DNA from 4 places in the Bacillus yunxiaonensis genome. Region 1 is predicted to be linked to each of the others. Evidence: riboswitches for the same ligand, from Rfam matches in the RefSeq annotation. Region 1 holds a riboswitch; each other region holds the start of a gene.
The links. A riboswitch is a leader RNA that binds a small molecule or an ion and turns the genes downstream of it on or off. The one in region 1 is predicted to bind S-adenosylmethionine.
Positions count from the first base shown of each region.

Region 1 (3,158 bases):
CTCGTCATTTTCATCCATGGCAATGACACTATGCATGGCGCTGCTAAATGAAATAAACGATGGTTGTTTATCTGAATGATGTTTTGTTATATTTGAAATCGCCTGCAAAACGGCCTGAAAAATCTCTTCTGGATCTTGTTCCGCTGTGGAAATATCCGGTGTGCGAAGTGGGTAACCAATATTCTCTGTTTGAATGACTTCGCCTTTTTCAGTAAATAATACTGCTTTGGTACTTGTAGTACCGATATCTATACCTAACATATAGCTACTCATGTTCTTGCTCTACTCCTTTAGATAACATTTGTTGTGACATCCAGAGGTCTTCAACTTTCCCTTGCACATCATCAAAGTTTTGATGTAAGGCTTTAATCATGAGGGCTCGATCCTTTGATTCGATTGCTTTTATATAAAGCTCATGATTTTTAATAATCCGTTCAAAGTCTTCGTACTTTTCCTTGAAACGGGTACGCATTGATAAAAGGATTAAGCTTTCCATAACAGGCTTTAAATTATTCCAAATCATGAGGATATGGGAATGCTCAATGGTGCGAATAATCGTTTCATGGAATAAGAGATCTTGATAAGAAAATTCATCAGCATCATGATATTTGATGGCGATTTTCATCATTTCCATAATTTTATTTAGTTCTCTTACTAACTCATTTGTGTCCATCTTTACAAGTCGCTCAAAGATAAACGTTTCTATAAGTAAACGAACATCATATATTTCTTCGATTTCTTTTTCGGTTAAACCAATGACAACTGCGCCCATTCTTTCTAAGCGAATGATATTTTCAGATGCTAGTACTTTTAATGCTTCACGAACGGGTGACCGACTTACAGAAAAATCGGCAGCTAATTTATTTTCAGATAGAATGGTACCGCTTTCAATTTTACCTGCAATAATACGCATTCTCAGTTCGCTCGCAACACGATCACCAGTAGAAGCTTTTGAAAGCCACTTTTCAGGATAAAGAAATTCCCTTGATTCCGTCATAATTCCACCTCATGTTAATCAAGTATACTTGTATACAAGTATTATAACTTAGATTTTTAATTATGCAAGCGCTTTTATGTTGTTTCGTCTAGATGCCCTTCAATACTTGTTCAAGTTTGATGAGAGTTTAAAATAATAAGGAATGATAAACAAACTCTATTTTCCAATTTATATACGGAAAATAAATACTTTTTATTAAGTGAATCTTTCATCAGTGGGGGCATCTCCTACTAATGGTTAGTTGAACTGATTGGGCACATGCCAGCGGTTATCCTCTACCTATCTTCTTTATTCCTTTTTGAATAAGGGGTTTTACTGCCAGCGAATAGCAGGATAAACGAGTAAATAAATTAGGCGGTATTTATAAGTACAGAAACACGTTGACAATTTTTAAATAGATTGATAAGGTTATAAAAAAATATTCTTATCCAGAGAGGTGGAGGGACTGGCCCTACGAAACCTCAGCAACAGGTCTGCTTAAGATACTGTGCTAATTCCAGCGGGTGATGAACCTGATAGATAGGAGGGTACGTTTTTATTTGTCAGCCACGCACTCTTTTATAGAGTGCGTTTTTGTTTTCTCTGGATAGTAGGAAGGAGAGTAAGAATGGAGAACAAAAATAGGAAAGAATTTCAAAGGAAAATGCAAGCACGTCATTTAGTTATGTTATCACTTGGTGGAGTGATTGGAACTGGATTATTTCTAAGTTCAGGTTACACGATTCAACAAGCTGGTCCATTTGGTACAATTCTTTCCTACCTGATTGGTGCACTAGTGGTTTATCTAGTTATGCTGTGTTTAGGTGAGCTTTCCGTACATATGCCTGAAACGGGTGCATTTCATAGTTATGCATCTAAATACATTGGACCAGGGACAGGGTATACCGTAGCTTGGTTGTACTGGTTAACTTGGACTGTTGCTTTAGGCTCTGAATTTACTGCTGCAGGGTTGCTTATGCAGAGATGGTTTCCATCCATCAATGTCTGGATATGGAGTGCCCTTTTTGCCATTTTAATCTTTGGATTAAATGTACTGACAGTTAAATTTTTTGCTGAATCTGAATTTTTATTTGCCTCTATAAAGGTAATAGCTATTGTAATATTTATTGTTTTAGGAGCAGCGGCAATAGTAGGTTTTGTTCCGATGGCTCATTCAAAGTCAGCGCCATTCTTTTCTAACTTTACAAGTACAGGTCTATTTCCTCATGGTGCTTTTGCCATTATAATGACGATGCTTGCCGTTAATTTTGCTTTTTCAGGAACGGAATTAATAGGAATTGCAGCAGGTGAAACAGTGAATCCAGAAACAGCGATACCCAAGGCCATTCGTATTACTTTGTGGAGATTGATTATCTTTTTTGTAGGAACGATCATTGTTTTATCTGCATTATTACCTAGTTCCGATGCAGGAGTATTAGAGAGTCCCTTTGTTGCCGTTCTTGAACGAGTTGGAGTGCCATATTCGGCAGATATTATGAATTTCGTTATACTAACGGCTATTCTATCTGCTGCAAACTCAGGTCTTTATGCCTCTTCTAGAATGCTGTGGTCGCTTGCCAATAAGAACACAATATCTCCTATTTTTGCAAAAATGACAAAACAGGGTGTTCCAATTAATGCGGTCATTTTCAGCATGTTGGGAGGAGCTTTGGCTCTGTTCTCAAGTATCGTGGCACCGGATACTGTGTATATTGTGCTAGTTTCTATTTCAGGTTTAGCAGTGGTTGTAGTTTGGATGAGTATTAGTACTTCGCAGTTCCTATTTCGCAGACAATATGTAAAAGAAGGAAATTCTGTAGATGACTTGGTCTATCGTACACCATTCTATCCGCTGGTACCAATCGCTTCTTTTATCATTTGTTTTGCGTCATGTATCGGGATTGCGTTTGATCCTACACAACGAATTGCTTTATATTGTGGTGTTCCATTTATATTGTTTTGCTACGGAAGTTATTATCTAACACAAAATTTAAAGAAAAGGGGTATAGATTATGTCCAACAAAATCAATCCAATTGATGCTATTTTATCTCAACATTCAATTATGCTGCTTGACGGAGCGCTGGCTACAGAACTGGAGTCACATGGATGTAATTTGGACGATTCCCTTTGGTCAGCACGTGTATTACTTGAGAATCCGGAATTAATTTATCAGGTTCACTC
Region 1 is NZ_JBAWSV010000007.1:172,042-175,199, reverse strand. Features, by position in the region: gene gntK (gluconokinase) at 1-273, opposite strand, end outside; gene gntR (gluconate operon transcriptional repressor GntR) at 266-997, opposite strand; SAM riboswitch class I at 1,419-1,523, shown strand; gene mmuP (S-methylmethionine permease) at 1,605-3,014, shown strand; gene mmuM (homocysteine S-methyltransferase) at 2,989-3,158, shown strand, end outside.

Region 2 (3,158 bases), on a different contig from region 1:
CTAAAAAGATAATGAACGGAATAGGACGAATCGTATTAATAACAATATTAAGGATAGAAAAGACCAGTTTATTTTCTAAAAAATTACCTTTTCTTGTTACATATAAAAGTAAACCTAGAGGTATACCAAGAATTGTAGCGAATATAAGGGTAGCAATAACCATTAATACCGTATCCCCAGTCGCATCTACAATCCGCGGCCAAAATGTACTCCAATCAACTTGCACGACTTTCGACCTCCTTCAATTGAACTTGCAAGCGTAGATGCTGAATTGCCTTTTGAATTTCTTTTGCCTCTCCTTGTAGTTCAACAAGAAGATTCCCAAATAAAATACCTTGTAATTCAATAATATTTCCATAGAGTACATTTACATCCACGTGATAATGCTTAGCAATATAGGACAATAACGGCTGTCCTGTTGCTTCACCTGTAAATGTTATACGGTAAATGAGTCCTCCATTTTGAATTTTAGCGATTACACTCTCTGGTAAGTGATCATTAATAACAGACCTTACGAAGTTTTGTGTCGTTTTTGTTTTCGGTCTTGTAAATACATCAAAAATCGTGCCTTCTTCAATCACCTTTCCCTTTTCCATAACAGCAACCCGGTGACAAATTTCTTTTACAACATGCATCTCATGCGTAATAAGAAGAATTGTAACCTTATATTCTTTATTTACCTTTTTTAATAGATTTAAAATTTCTGACGTTGTTTCTGGGTCCAATGCCGATGTAGCTTCATCACAAATTAGTACATCTGGGTATGTAGCAAGTGCTCTTGCGATGCCAACGCGCTGTTTCTGCCCTCCAGATAATTGCTCTGGATAATAATTCGCCTTATCTTCTAATCCGACAAATTGTAATAATTCTGTTACTCGCCTTTTAATTTCATTCTTTGGTAACTTCGCTAATTTGAGTGGATAAGCAATATTTCCATATACTGTTCGTGAATGGAACAAATTAAAGCTTTGAAAGATCATCCCAATCCTTTGACGCAACCGTCGTAACTCTTTTGTCGATAACGATGTAATATCTTTCCCATCAATAGACACAATACCTGATGTTGGACGCTCTAACATATTGACTAAACGTAAAAGTGTACTTTTCCCGGCACCACTAAAACCGATAATACCGAAAATTTCCCCTTGCTCAATCGTTAAGGATACATCTTCCACCGCATGTACAGATTGACCGCTCGACTCATAAACTTTACTCACTCTGTCGAATGAAATCATCCTATTCCCTCCTATTTGCTGTAACAACTCCAAGTCATTCTTGAGGCAAATAAAAAATGCCCTTCTTCTTATCCAATTTCATAAGAAGAAGGGCACTTGAATATGCTACGCTCACATCTTCTTATCTTCCAAGCTCCAAAGAGCTTGCTGGAATTAGCACGGTATTCAAAAGAATCCGTTGCTGAGGTATCATAGGGCCAGTCCCTCCACCTCTCTGGATAAGAATTCATATCGATTTAGTTGTCATTTAATTAATTTTCATTATAAAACTCTGAAAAGTAAGAGTCAACTAAAAAATTAAACTTTTCAGTTTTAATTTAATGTAAATTTCTTTATCTCACATTTTTCTAAAAGGAAAACTCTCTAAAATAATGGAATAATTAAACGAATACAAAATCAAAACTGGAGGCTGTAACTGAAATGAAAACTGCTCTTTTACTCGTTGATATCCAAAACGATTATTTTCCAAACGGAAAGATGGAACTGCGAAATGCTAGCGAAGCAAGTGAATATGCAAAACGCATACTTCAACATTTCCGTGAAACAAATCAGCCTATTTTTCATATCCAGCATGTTTCCACTCGCGAAAATGCAACATTTTTTCTTCCAAATACAGAAGGTATACACATTCATGAGAATGTTCGTCCTTTGCTGCAAGAAACAGTCATATTGAAACATTATCCAAATAGTTTTCGAGAAACTTCTCTATTCCAAGAATTACAAGATTTACAGATCGAACAAGTTGTTATATGCGGCATGATGACTCATATGTGCATTGATGCTACAGTACGAGCTGCCTTTGATTTTGGCTTTACATGTACAGTGATACATGATGCATGTGCAACGAAAGACTTAATCTTTAAAAATGTTTCTATTCCAGCTGTATACATTCACAATACAATTCTAGCTTCTTTAAATGAAGTGTATGCTAAGGTAATTAGCACAGAAGAGTTTTTACAACATGAAAAATCCCTTTGGTCTTAACCAAAGGGATTTTCTTTGTATCGTTTCACTTCTCTTACTCTTCCATCAGTGGGGGTTTTCTTTATCCCCCACCTAGCTTCTGTAGAAAAGCGAAGGCGGGGGGCCCGCGAATAGCGGGACAAATTTGTATTCTAGTACATTTTCATTTCCTATAATTCTATATTCTTATTAAGGTATAAAAAAAGAAACACCGCCTTCAGCGAGCAAACTGAAAGCGGTGTCTTCTTGTCTAATCATAGATTTTCCTTCAAATTGTATTATACAGGAAATTTATAAAATTTATACAAGGAAATATGACGAATGGGTCAAATTTTCTTGTCATTTTGTGTGTTTTTTATTTAAATTAATCAAAAAAACCAAAATAAGGTAAAATGATAAAGAAGGAGGTGCAACGAATGAGATTTCCAATTCAACGAAATCCACTACTTGCCTTACTCATTATTGCATTATGCCCAATACCTTTTATTCTCTTTTTTAATGAAAAGGCTGATGTAGGCTCTATTATAATAGGTATTATCATTTTACCTATTATACTTATGCTTCTATGGGCATTATTTCATTCTTATCACGAGATTACGAATACACGTCTCGTTGCTGTATTTGGCTTTGTCAAAATTATGATTCCACTTCACGAAATAACTAACATCAGATATACATACAACTTACTTTCTGCTCCCGCCTGGACGTTTAAGCGATTAGAAATTACTTATAGCAATTATGATATAGCGCTCATATCATTACCAAAAGACCCCGATTTATTTATAGAAAAAGTACAAGAAAAATGTCCACTTCTTCAAGATCATTCTATTTAATACACAAAAAGGCCTTCTCGGTTGAGAAGGCCTTTCTTATACTTCTTATAGAGTTTCAGAAGTAGTTTTTCCTTGCATGTGTAATGCTATATAGTCAGGTCCACCAGCTTTAGAATCTGTACCAGAC
Region 2 is NZ_JBAWSV010000008.1:193,565-196,722, forward strand. Features, by position in the region: gene WAX78_RS20715 (methionine ABC transporter permease) at 1-226, opposite strand, end outside; gene WAX78_RS20720 (methionine ABC transporter ATP-binding protein) at 216-1,235, opposite strand; SAM riboswitch class I at 1,354-1,460, opposite strand; gene WAX78_RS20725 (cysteine hydrolase family protein) at 1,656-2,219, shown strand; gene WAX78_RS20730 (PH domain-containing protein) at 2,615-3,031, shown strand; gene pruA (L-glutamate gamma-semialdehyde dehydrogenase) at 3,077-3,158, opposite strand, start outside.
Region 2: another riboswitch for S-adenosylmethionine. It lies ahead of WAX78_RS20720 (methionine ABC transporter ATP-binding protein); the one in region 1 lies ahead of mmuP (S-methylmethionine permease).

Region 3 (3,158 bases), on a different contig from region 1:
ATCACCAACGCGGGCTGGATCCCCTGTTAATGCTAATACTTCCTCCATACCGAGCGCTGCTAATCCAAGTAAATGAGACTGAAGCCCGATCACATTATGATCACGGCACGTTAAATGAGTTAATACAGGAATATCGTTCTTTGTTAATAACGCACCCATCGCCATGTTTGATACACGAGGTGATGCTAAGGAATTATCTGCTAACGTAATAGCATCTGCTCCCGCACGCTTCAACGCTTTTGCTCCTTCAAAAAACCTTTGTGTGTCCAAAGTTTTTGGCGGATCAAGCTCAACAATCACTGTCGTTTCTTTCTTCGCTTTTTCTGCTAACGTAATTCGATCCACTGTATGTACACGCTTCGTTGTTATTACTTCTGTACGCTTTACAACTTCTTTTGCTGTTACAGGACGCTCATTTTCAAGCGCTCGTTTCATCGCTTCGATATGAGTAGGGGTTGTACCGCAACACCCCCCCAGTAACCTAACTCCTTGCTTAATAAATTCTGGCGCCATCTCTTCAAAATAAGCAGGGCTTCCTTCATATACATAACGACCTTCTACATACTTAGGAAGACCGGCATTTGGATATGCAGATAAATAACCATATTCAGGAATTGCTATCGTTTTAAAAGATTCAATCATATGAAGCGGCCCTAATTGACAATTTAATCCGACCACATTTGCACCATACTCTATAAGCCGCTTCAATACATCATCTACACTATTTCCATTTTGAGTTGTACCAGCCGCGTGAAGAGCAAGCTGTGCAATAAGAGGGACATTTGTTTGCTTTCGTAATACTTTCACTGCATGAAGCAATTCAAATTCATCATAAAAGGTTTCCAATAATAGACCATCAACATTTTCTTCTAGCAAGGCATTTGCTTGCTCTAAGAGCATAAATTCTCGTTCCATATCAGTCGTTGTAACTGCTCCAATGTGTTTCATACCACCGATTGTTCCAACAATTGCATTCTTTTCTGTCACTGCTTCTTTTGCATGTCTTACAGCAGCACGGTTAATCTTTCTTACGCGATCCTCAAGCCCATACATGCGCAGTTTCCCTTCATTTGCTCCGTATGTATTTGTTTGAATGACATCTGCCCCGGCTGCAACATATTGTTTATGAATCGAAATAATCCGCTCCGGTTCAGATAAATTCAATTCTTCAAAGCAGCTTTGTAAACCATGAGAGTGCAACAAAGTTCCCATCGCCCCATCCCCAATAACAATTCCTCTTTCCAATAAATCTAGTAATTTCACATATCTCCCTCTCTTCTTTCCAATATAAAAAACCCCCTCTTCTCAATGAAGAGGGGGACAGCATTTCATCCTCCTCTCATCATTCAGAACAATTTGTTCTGCAGGTCTTAGCACCGTTTCAAACACATTGTTTGAAGGTTGCTGGGTTTCACAGGGCCTTTCCCTCCACCACTCTTGATAAGAGTTCATTCTATTGTGAATGCCAAAAGTAAACATTATCCGTTCACTCATTAACAATCTTTGTTAATTTTTTCATTAATTTAGCATGTCAAAGTGAGAAAGTCAAATAAATTTAAGAAAAATAAAATTATTCAAAATATAGTTGCGCTTTTTTCCCGATTTGTTGTAAAGTAAAAAACATAATAAAAAACTTCATATTCCGAATTCTTATCGAGAGAGGTCGAGGGACTGGCCCATTGACGCCTCAGCAACCATTAACAAGCTTTTTATTTGTTAATAAGGTGCTAATTCCAGCAAATTTAGAAATGATTTGACAGATAAGAAGAAGACTATATTTGTCATATATAAGCCTTCTTCTTAGAAGGCTTTTTTATTTTGTATAAGGAGGAATTCTATTATGTCTACAATTGAAACGAAGCTTGCCCAAATTGGAAACCGCAGTGAAACAACAACAGGAACAGTCAACCCACCTGTTTACTTCTCCACTGCGTATCGCCACGAAGGAATTGGAAAGTCAACAGGGTTTGATTATTCACGAACTGGAAACCCAACACGTCTTCTATTAGAACGAGCAATCGCTGACTTAGAGCAAGGCGAGCAAGGCTATGCCTGTAGCTCAGGAATGGCTGCTGTTCTTCTTGTCCTTTCATTATTCCGTTCTGGTGACGAACTTATTGTATCTGAAGACTTATACGGCGGAACATATCGTTTATTTACAGAGCACGAACAAAAATGGGATGTTCGATGTAAATACGTAGATACACAGCATATACAAGAAATTGAAAAGGCCATTTCACCAAAGACAAAAGCAATTTTCATAGAAACACCAACAAATCCACTTATGCAAGTAACGGACATCGCAGCAGTTGCTACCGTTGCAAAACGTCACAAATTGCTTCTTATTGTGGATAACACATTCTACACACCGTATTTACAACAACCCTTAACAACAGGTGCTGACATTGTCCTGCATAGTGCTACAAAATATTTAGGCGGTCATAACGATGTATTGAGCGGACTTGTCGTTGCTAAGGGTGCAAAGTTATGCGAAGAACTTGCTCACTACCACAATGCATCCGGAGCTGTATTAAGCCCATTTGATTCTTGGCTTTTAATACGTGGCATGAAAACATTGGCACTGCGTATGAAGCAGCATGAAGAAAACGCAAAAGCAATTGTTGCCTATTTACAAGGAGAAGAATCTATAACTGATGTGTTTTATCCGGGAAAAGGCGGTATGATCTCTTTTAAACTAAAAAAAGAAGCATGGATTGATCCATTCTTACAATCTCTTTCTCTTATTACGTTTGCAGAAAGTCTTGGCGGCGTAGAAAGCTTCATTACATACCCTGCAACACAAACCCACGCAGATATACCAGAAGATATTCGCACAGCCCGCGGTGTTTGTAATCGTCTGCTCCGCTTCTCTGTAGGAATTGAGAATCAAGATGATTTAATTCAAGACTTACAGCAAGCACTAAAACAAGTAAAAGAAGGAGTGAGAATATGAGTTATTCACTAGATACGCTTTTACTTCATAATCGTTTTAAGCATGACAAACAAACAGGGGCTGTCAATGTCCCTGTTTATAACACATCCACATTTCATCAATTTGATGTAGATACATTTGGAAAATACGATTATAGTCGCTCTGGAAATCCAACGCGCGAAGCTCTCGAGGAAATCATTGCTTCACTAGAAGGTGGAAGCAAAGG
Region 3 is NZ_JBAWSV010000002.1:256,599-259,756, forward strand. Features, by position in the region: gene WAX78_RS07420 (bifunctional homocysteine S-methyltransferase/methylenetetrahydrofolate reductase) at 1-1,263, opposite strand, end outside; SAM riboswitch class I at 1,337-1,447, opposite strand; SAM riboswitch class I at 1,648-1,767, shown strand; gene WAX78_RS07425 (methionine biosynthesis PLP-dependent protein) at 1,841-2,953, shown strand; gene metC (cystathionine beta-lyase) at 2,950-3,158, shown strand, end outside.
Region 3: another riboswitch for S-adenosylmethionine. It lies ahead of WAX78_RS07425 (methionine biosynthesis PLP-dependent protein); the one in region 1 lies ahead of mmuP (S-methylmethionine permease).

Region 4 (3,158 bases), on a different contig from region 1:
GCCATTTTTCTCTTTTTTCTTGTTTACTACTTTTCACAGATTGAAATACAGAACGCTTTATGTTATGTATCCTACAAAAGGACAATATTCCTTTCTTCATCACAATCCATTCAGCTGATCGGTACAAAAGAGCAGCGTACCATAAAGGAGAATCTAATGTATGAATCACCCATGCTTGTTTTCCTGTAAGTAATCCTTTAGGCATTCTCTCTTCATATTTGTAAGCAAAACCTGAAACAAATACTCGGTCAATAAACCCCTTTAATATCGCAGGCATACTCCACCACCAAACTGGATAAATAAAAATGAAGTAATCTGCCTCTGCAACTAATTCCCTATATTTTCTTGTTTCTTCCTCATGCACTAAATCTCTTCTCTTTTTTGTCTCGTTAAAGGTTAGAACCGGATTAAATTGTTCCTTATACAAATCAAGAACGGTTACAGAGTGACTTGTTTTTTGTAATCCTTGTTCTACATGTTTCAAAATAGCAGCATTGAAGCTTGATGGGTTTGGATGCGTGTATACAATCAATATATTCATTGTAAATAACACCTTTCCTTTAATTCCCTTTTGACTTTTCGTGGGCCCACATGCTATTCTAATACATGTCAAAGGGCAAGCCCCTTCGACAAAAGCAACGACACCTATTCGGCGATGGTGTCTTTTTTATTTGTTAGCCGAGAACGCCCATCTTTCGGGGCACATTTAATTTTTGAACACTACACACTCAGCACCATTTCCTTGTAAAAAGACTGCATAGTACAGTCTTTTTATCTACATACCTCGAAAATAAGTGAATTTTCAAATAAATTATAACATAAAAAAGAGAGATCAACTCCCTCTTTTCTCTTTTGCTATGTAGCAAATCCCCTTATCATTATATATTTGTGCGGCCCTGCTAAAGTAATTTTTCCATCCAGTTTTAGTTCATCGAGTAACCGCAATAAATAAAATTGTTGAAGCATCTTTTTTGCAAATTTCCCTTTATGTTCAGAAGCAATATACTCTTGAATATCCAATAACGTAATCGGCTCTTCTTGTTCTTCCATATATTCGTAAATTGCACTGCGCAACGTAATATATTTCTCAAGTGTCACAGTTATGTCCACTCCTTTCTTCTCGTTGTCCATCTTTCATTATCGGTTTTTTTGCAATAAAAAAACCTCTTCGATAAGAAGAAGCGGAACATGTCTCTTCCTTCTTATCTTCCAGAACAAAACTGTTCTGCTGGAATTAGCACCTGCATTGCGGTTGCTGGGTTTCATCGGGCCAGTCCCTCCACCTCTCTGGATAAGAAAATATTCACTTTATCTCTTACTATAATGCATATAACCAAAAAAGTCAATTCCTATAAGAATAATCAGGATTTATTTTTTAGAAAACTATTATATTTTGTTTCGTTTTGCTCATACTACAAATGTATAGACCAAAGGAGGTGCAATCATGCAAAAAAATGCACGTGGTCATGTTCAAGATTCTTGCCAGGCTTTACATGAAGCAAAAAACTGTTTACAAAACGCCTTGCAAACAGTCGAGAAATCAGATAATCGTCAACGCATTGAACAATCTTTACAAGCTGTCCAACATGCGTTGCAACAGTGTGATAGTACGGCAGATATTTTATCTCAAGAATGAAAAATTCCCAAAAATAAAAAGTAAGCACGTATGAATCGTGCTTACTTTTTATTTATTAACTTAATATCAACTCTTATTTTGTTTTTAAACGTTTCTATTAGGAACTTCTTTTTCCCATTCACTTAAAAATGGTACATATCCAAGTTCATTGGGTTCATCAGATAATAAAGAAATAAACTCCAGCTTATTTCCATCATAATCGAGAAAGTAAACACTCGCTGCCGGCATCCAGCTTTGGACAATGGGTTCTTGATTCCCTTTTCCTTGGCTTCCAATCACTTCTATCCCTCTCTCTTCCAGCCATATTTTGGACTGTTTTAAGAAATTCAATTCTACCTCGAAAGCGAAATGATTGAGCTGAATATAAGCATCTGTTGGCACTTCCCATAATCCCAGCATTTGTCGTCTATCTTCTCCTATCCAAAAAAAGGCTACTTTCCTTTCAGGTGATTTTCTCGCTAGCTTTAATCCAAGTTTATTTTGGTAAAAATCAATTGCTCTCTCTAAATCCCTTACATGTAAATGTGTTTCGTATATACTCTTTATCATGTTTTACATCCCTTCTTCGTACTAATGCAATAAATTTCAACTACTGGCAATGGGCGTGTTCCCCATACATTAATTAGTTACAGCGATTATGCCAGGCCAACAGTTATCACTCATCTCTCCCCTTGTTTTCACTCAATTTTACGATAGGGAATTTATATACAAAAGGGGGAAATCTGAAATATCACTCTCTTTATCACTACCAGTATATAGATATATCATTATTACAACATCCATCTGTTGTATCATCTTTCTATTTATGAGTGCAGTACCATAGTATGAGAAACAAAGTATGAATTGGATTCTAATTCCTAAATAGTTAATTAAAAATGCACTTACTTATACATAAAAAAGACACCCCTTACATCATGTAAGAAGTGTCTCAAAAAGCGAACGAATATGTAAGTCGCGATCCTACTGTATATATTTATGTCTTATAAGAAAAACTTATTCCCTATTTACTTGGGAAAACGTGCGTTGCATTTCCTCATTCTAATATACCGTACTTCTTCTTAAAACGTGCCAATATTTTAATCCAAGATGTGCTAAACACCCAAAGAAAAAATACATTGGAAAGTGCATGTGCAAGATCAAAATAAAAACTTGTAATATACGCCTTTATAAAAGTATCCCATGTTAGTTCTTTCAAAAAACCAATAAGAAACCATAAATTCATAACCCAGTTAAAAGCAAATCCTGCAATAAATCCAAAGAGAACTCTTCCCCATAATGTTTTCATCATCCACGTATGACGCAGCAGTCCTGCTGAAAAACCCATCATACCCCAGCAAAACATTTGCCACGGAGTCCAAGGCCCTTGCCCTAGGAATATATTAGAAACTAACGCAGCTGTTGCACCGATAAGAAAACCCGTCTCACTACCAAAAACAATCGCTGATACAATAATAACAAACGAAGTTGGTTGTACACTTGGAATGAAAGAAAATGGTACACGACTAATCGCAGCAATTGCCGC
Region 4 is NZ_JBAWSV010000001.1:744,656-747,813, forward strand. Features, by position in the region: gene WAX78_RS03715 (NAD(P)H-dependent oxidoreductase) at 1-541, opposite strand, end outside; partial or broken gene WAX78_RS03720 (hypothetical protein) at 833-1,131, opposite strand; SAM riboswitch class I at 1,200-1,298, opposite strand; gene WAX78_RS03725 (hypothetical protein) at 1,445-1,636, shown strand; gene WAX78_RS03730 (VOC family protein) at 1,721-2,185, opposite strand; gene WAX78_RS03735 (ECF transporter S component) at 2,670-3,158, opposite strand, start outside.
Region 4: another riboswitch for S-adenosylmethionine. It lies ahead of WAX78_RS03720 (hypothetical protein); the one in region 1 lies ahead of mmuP (S-methylmethionine permease).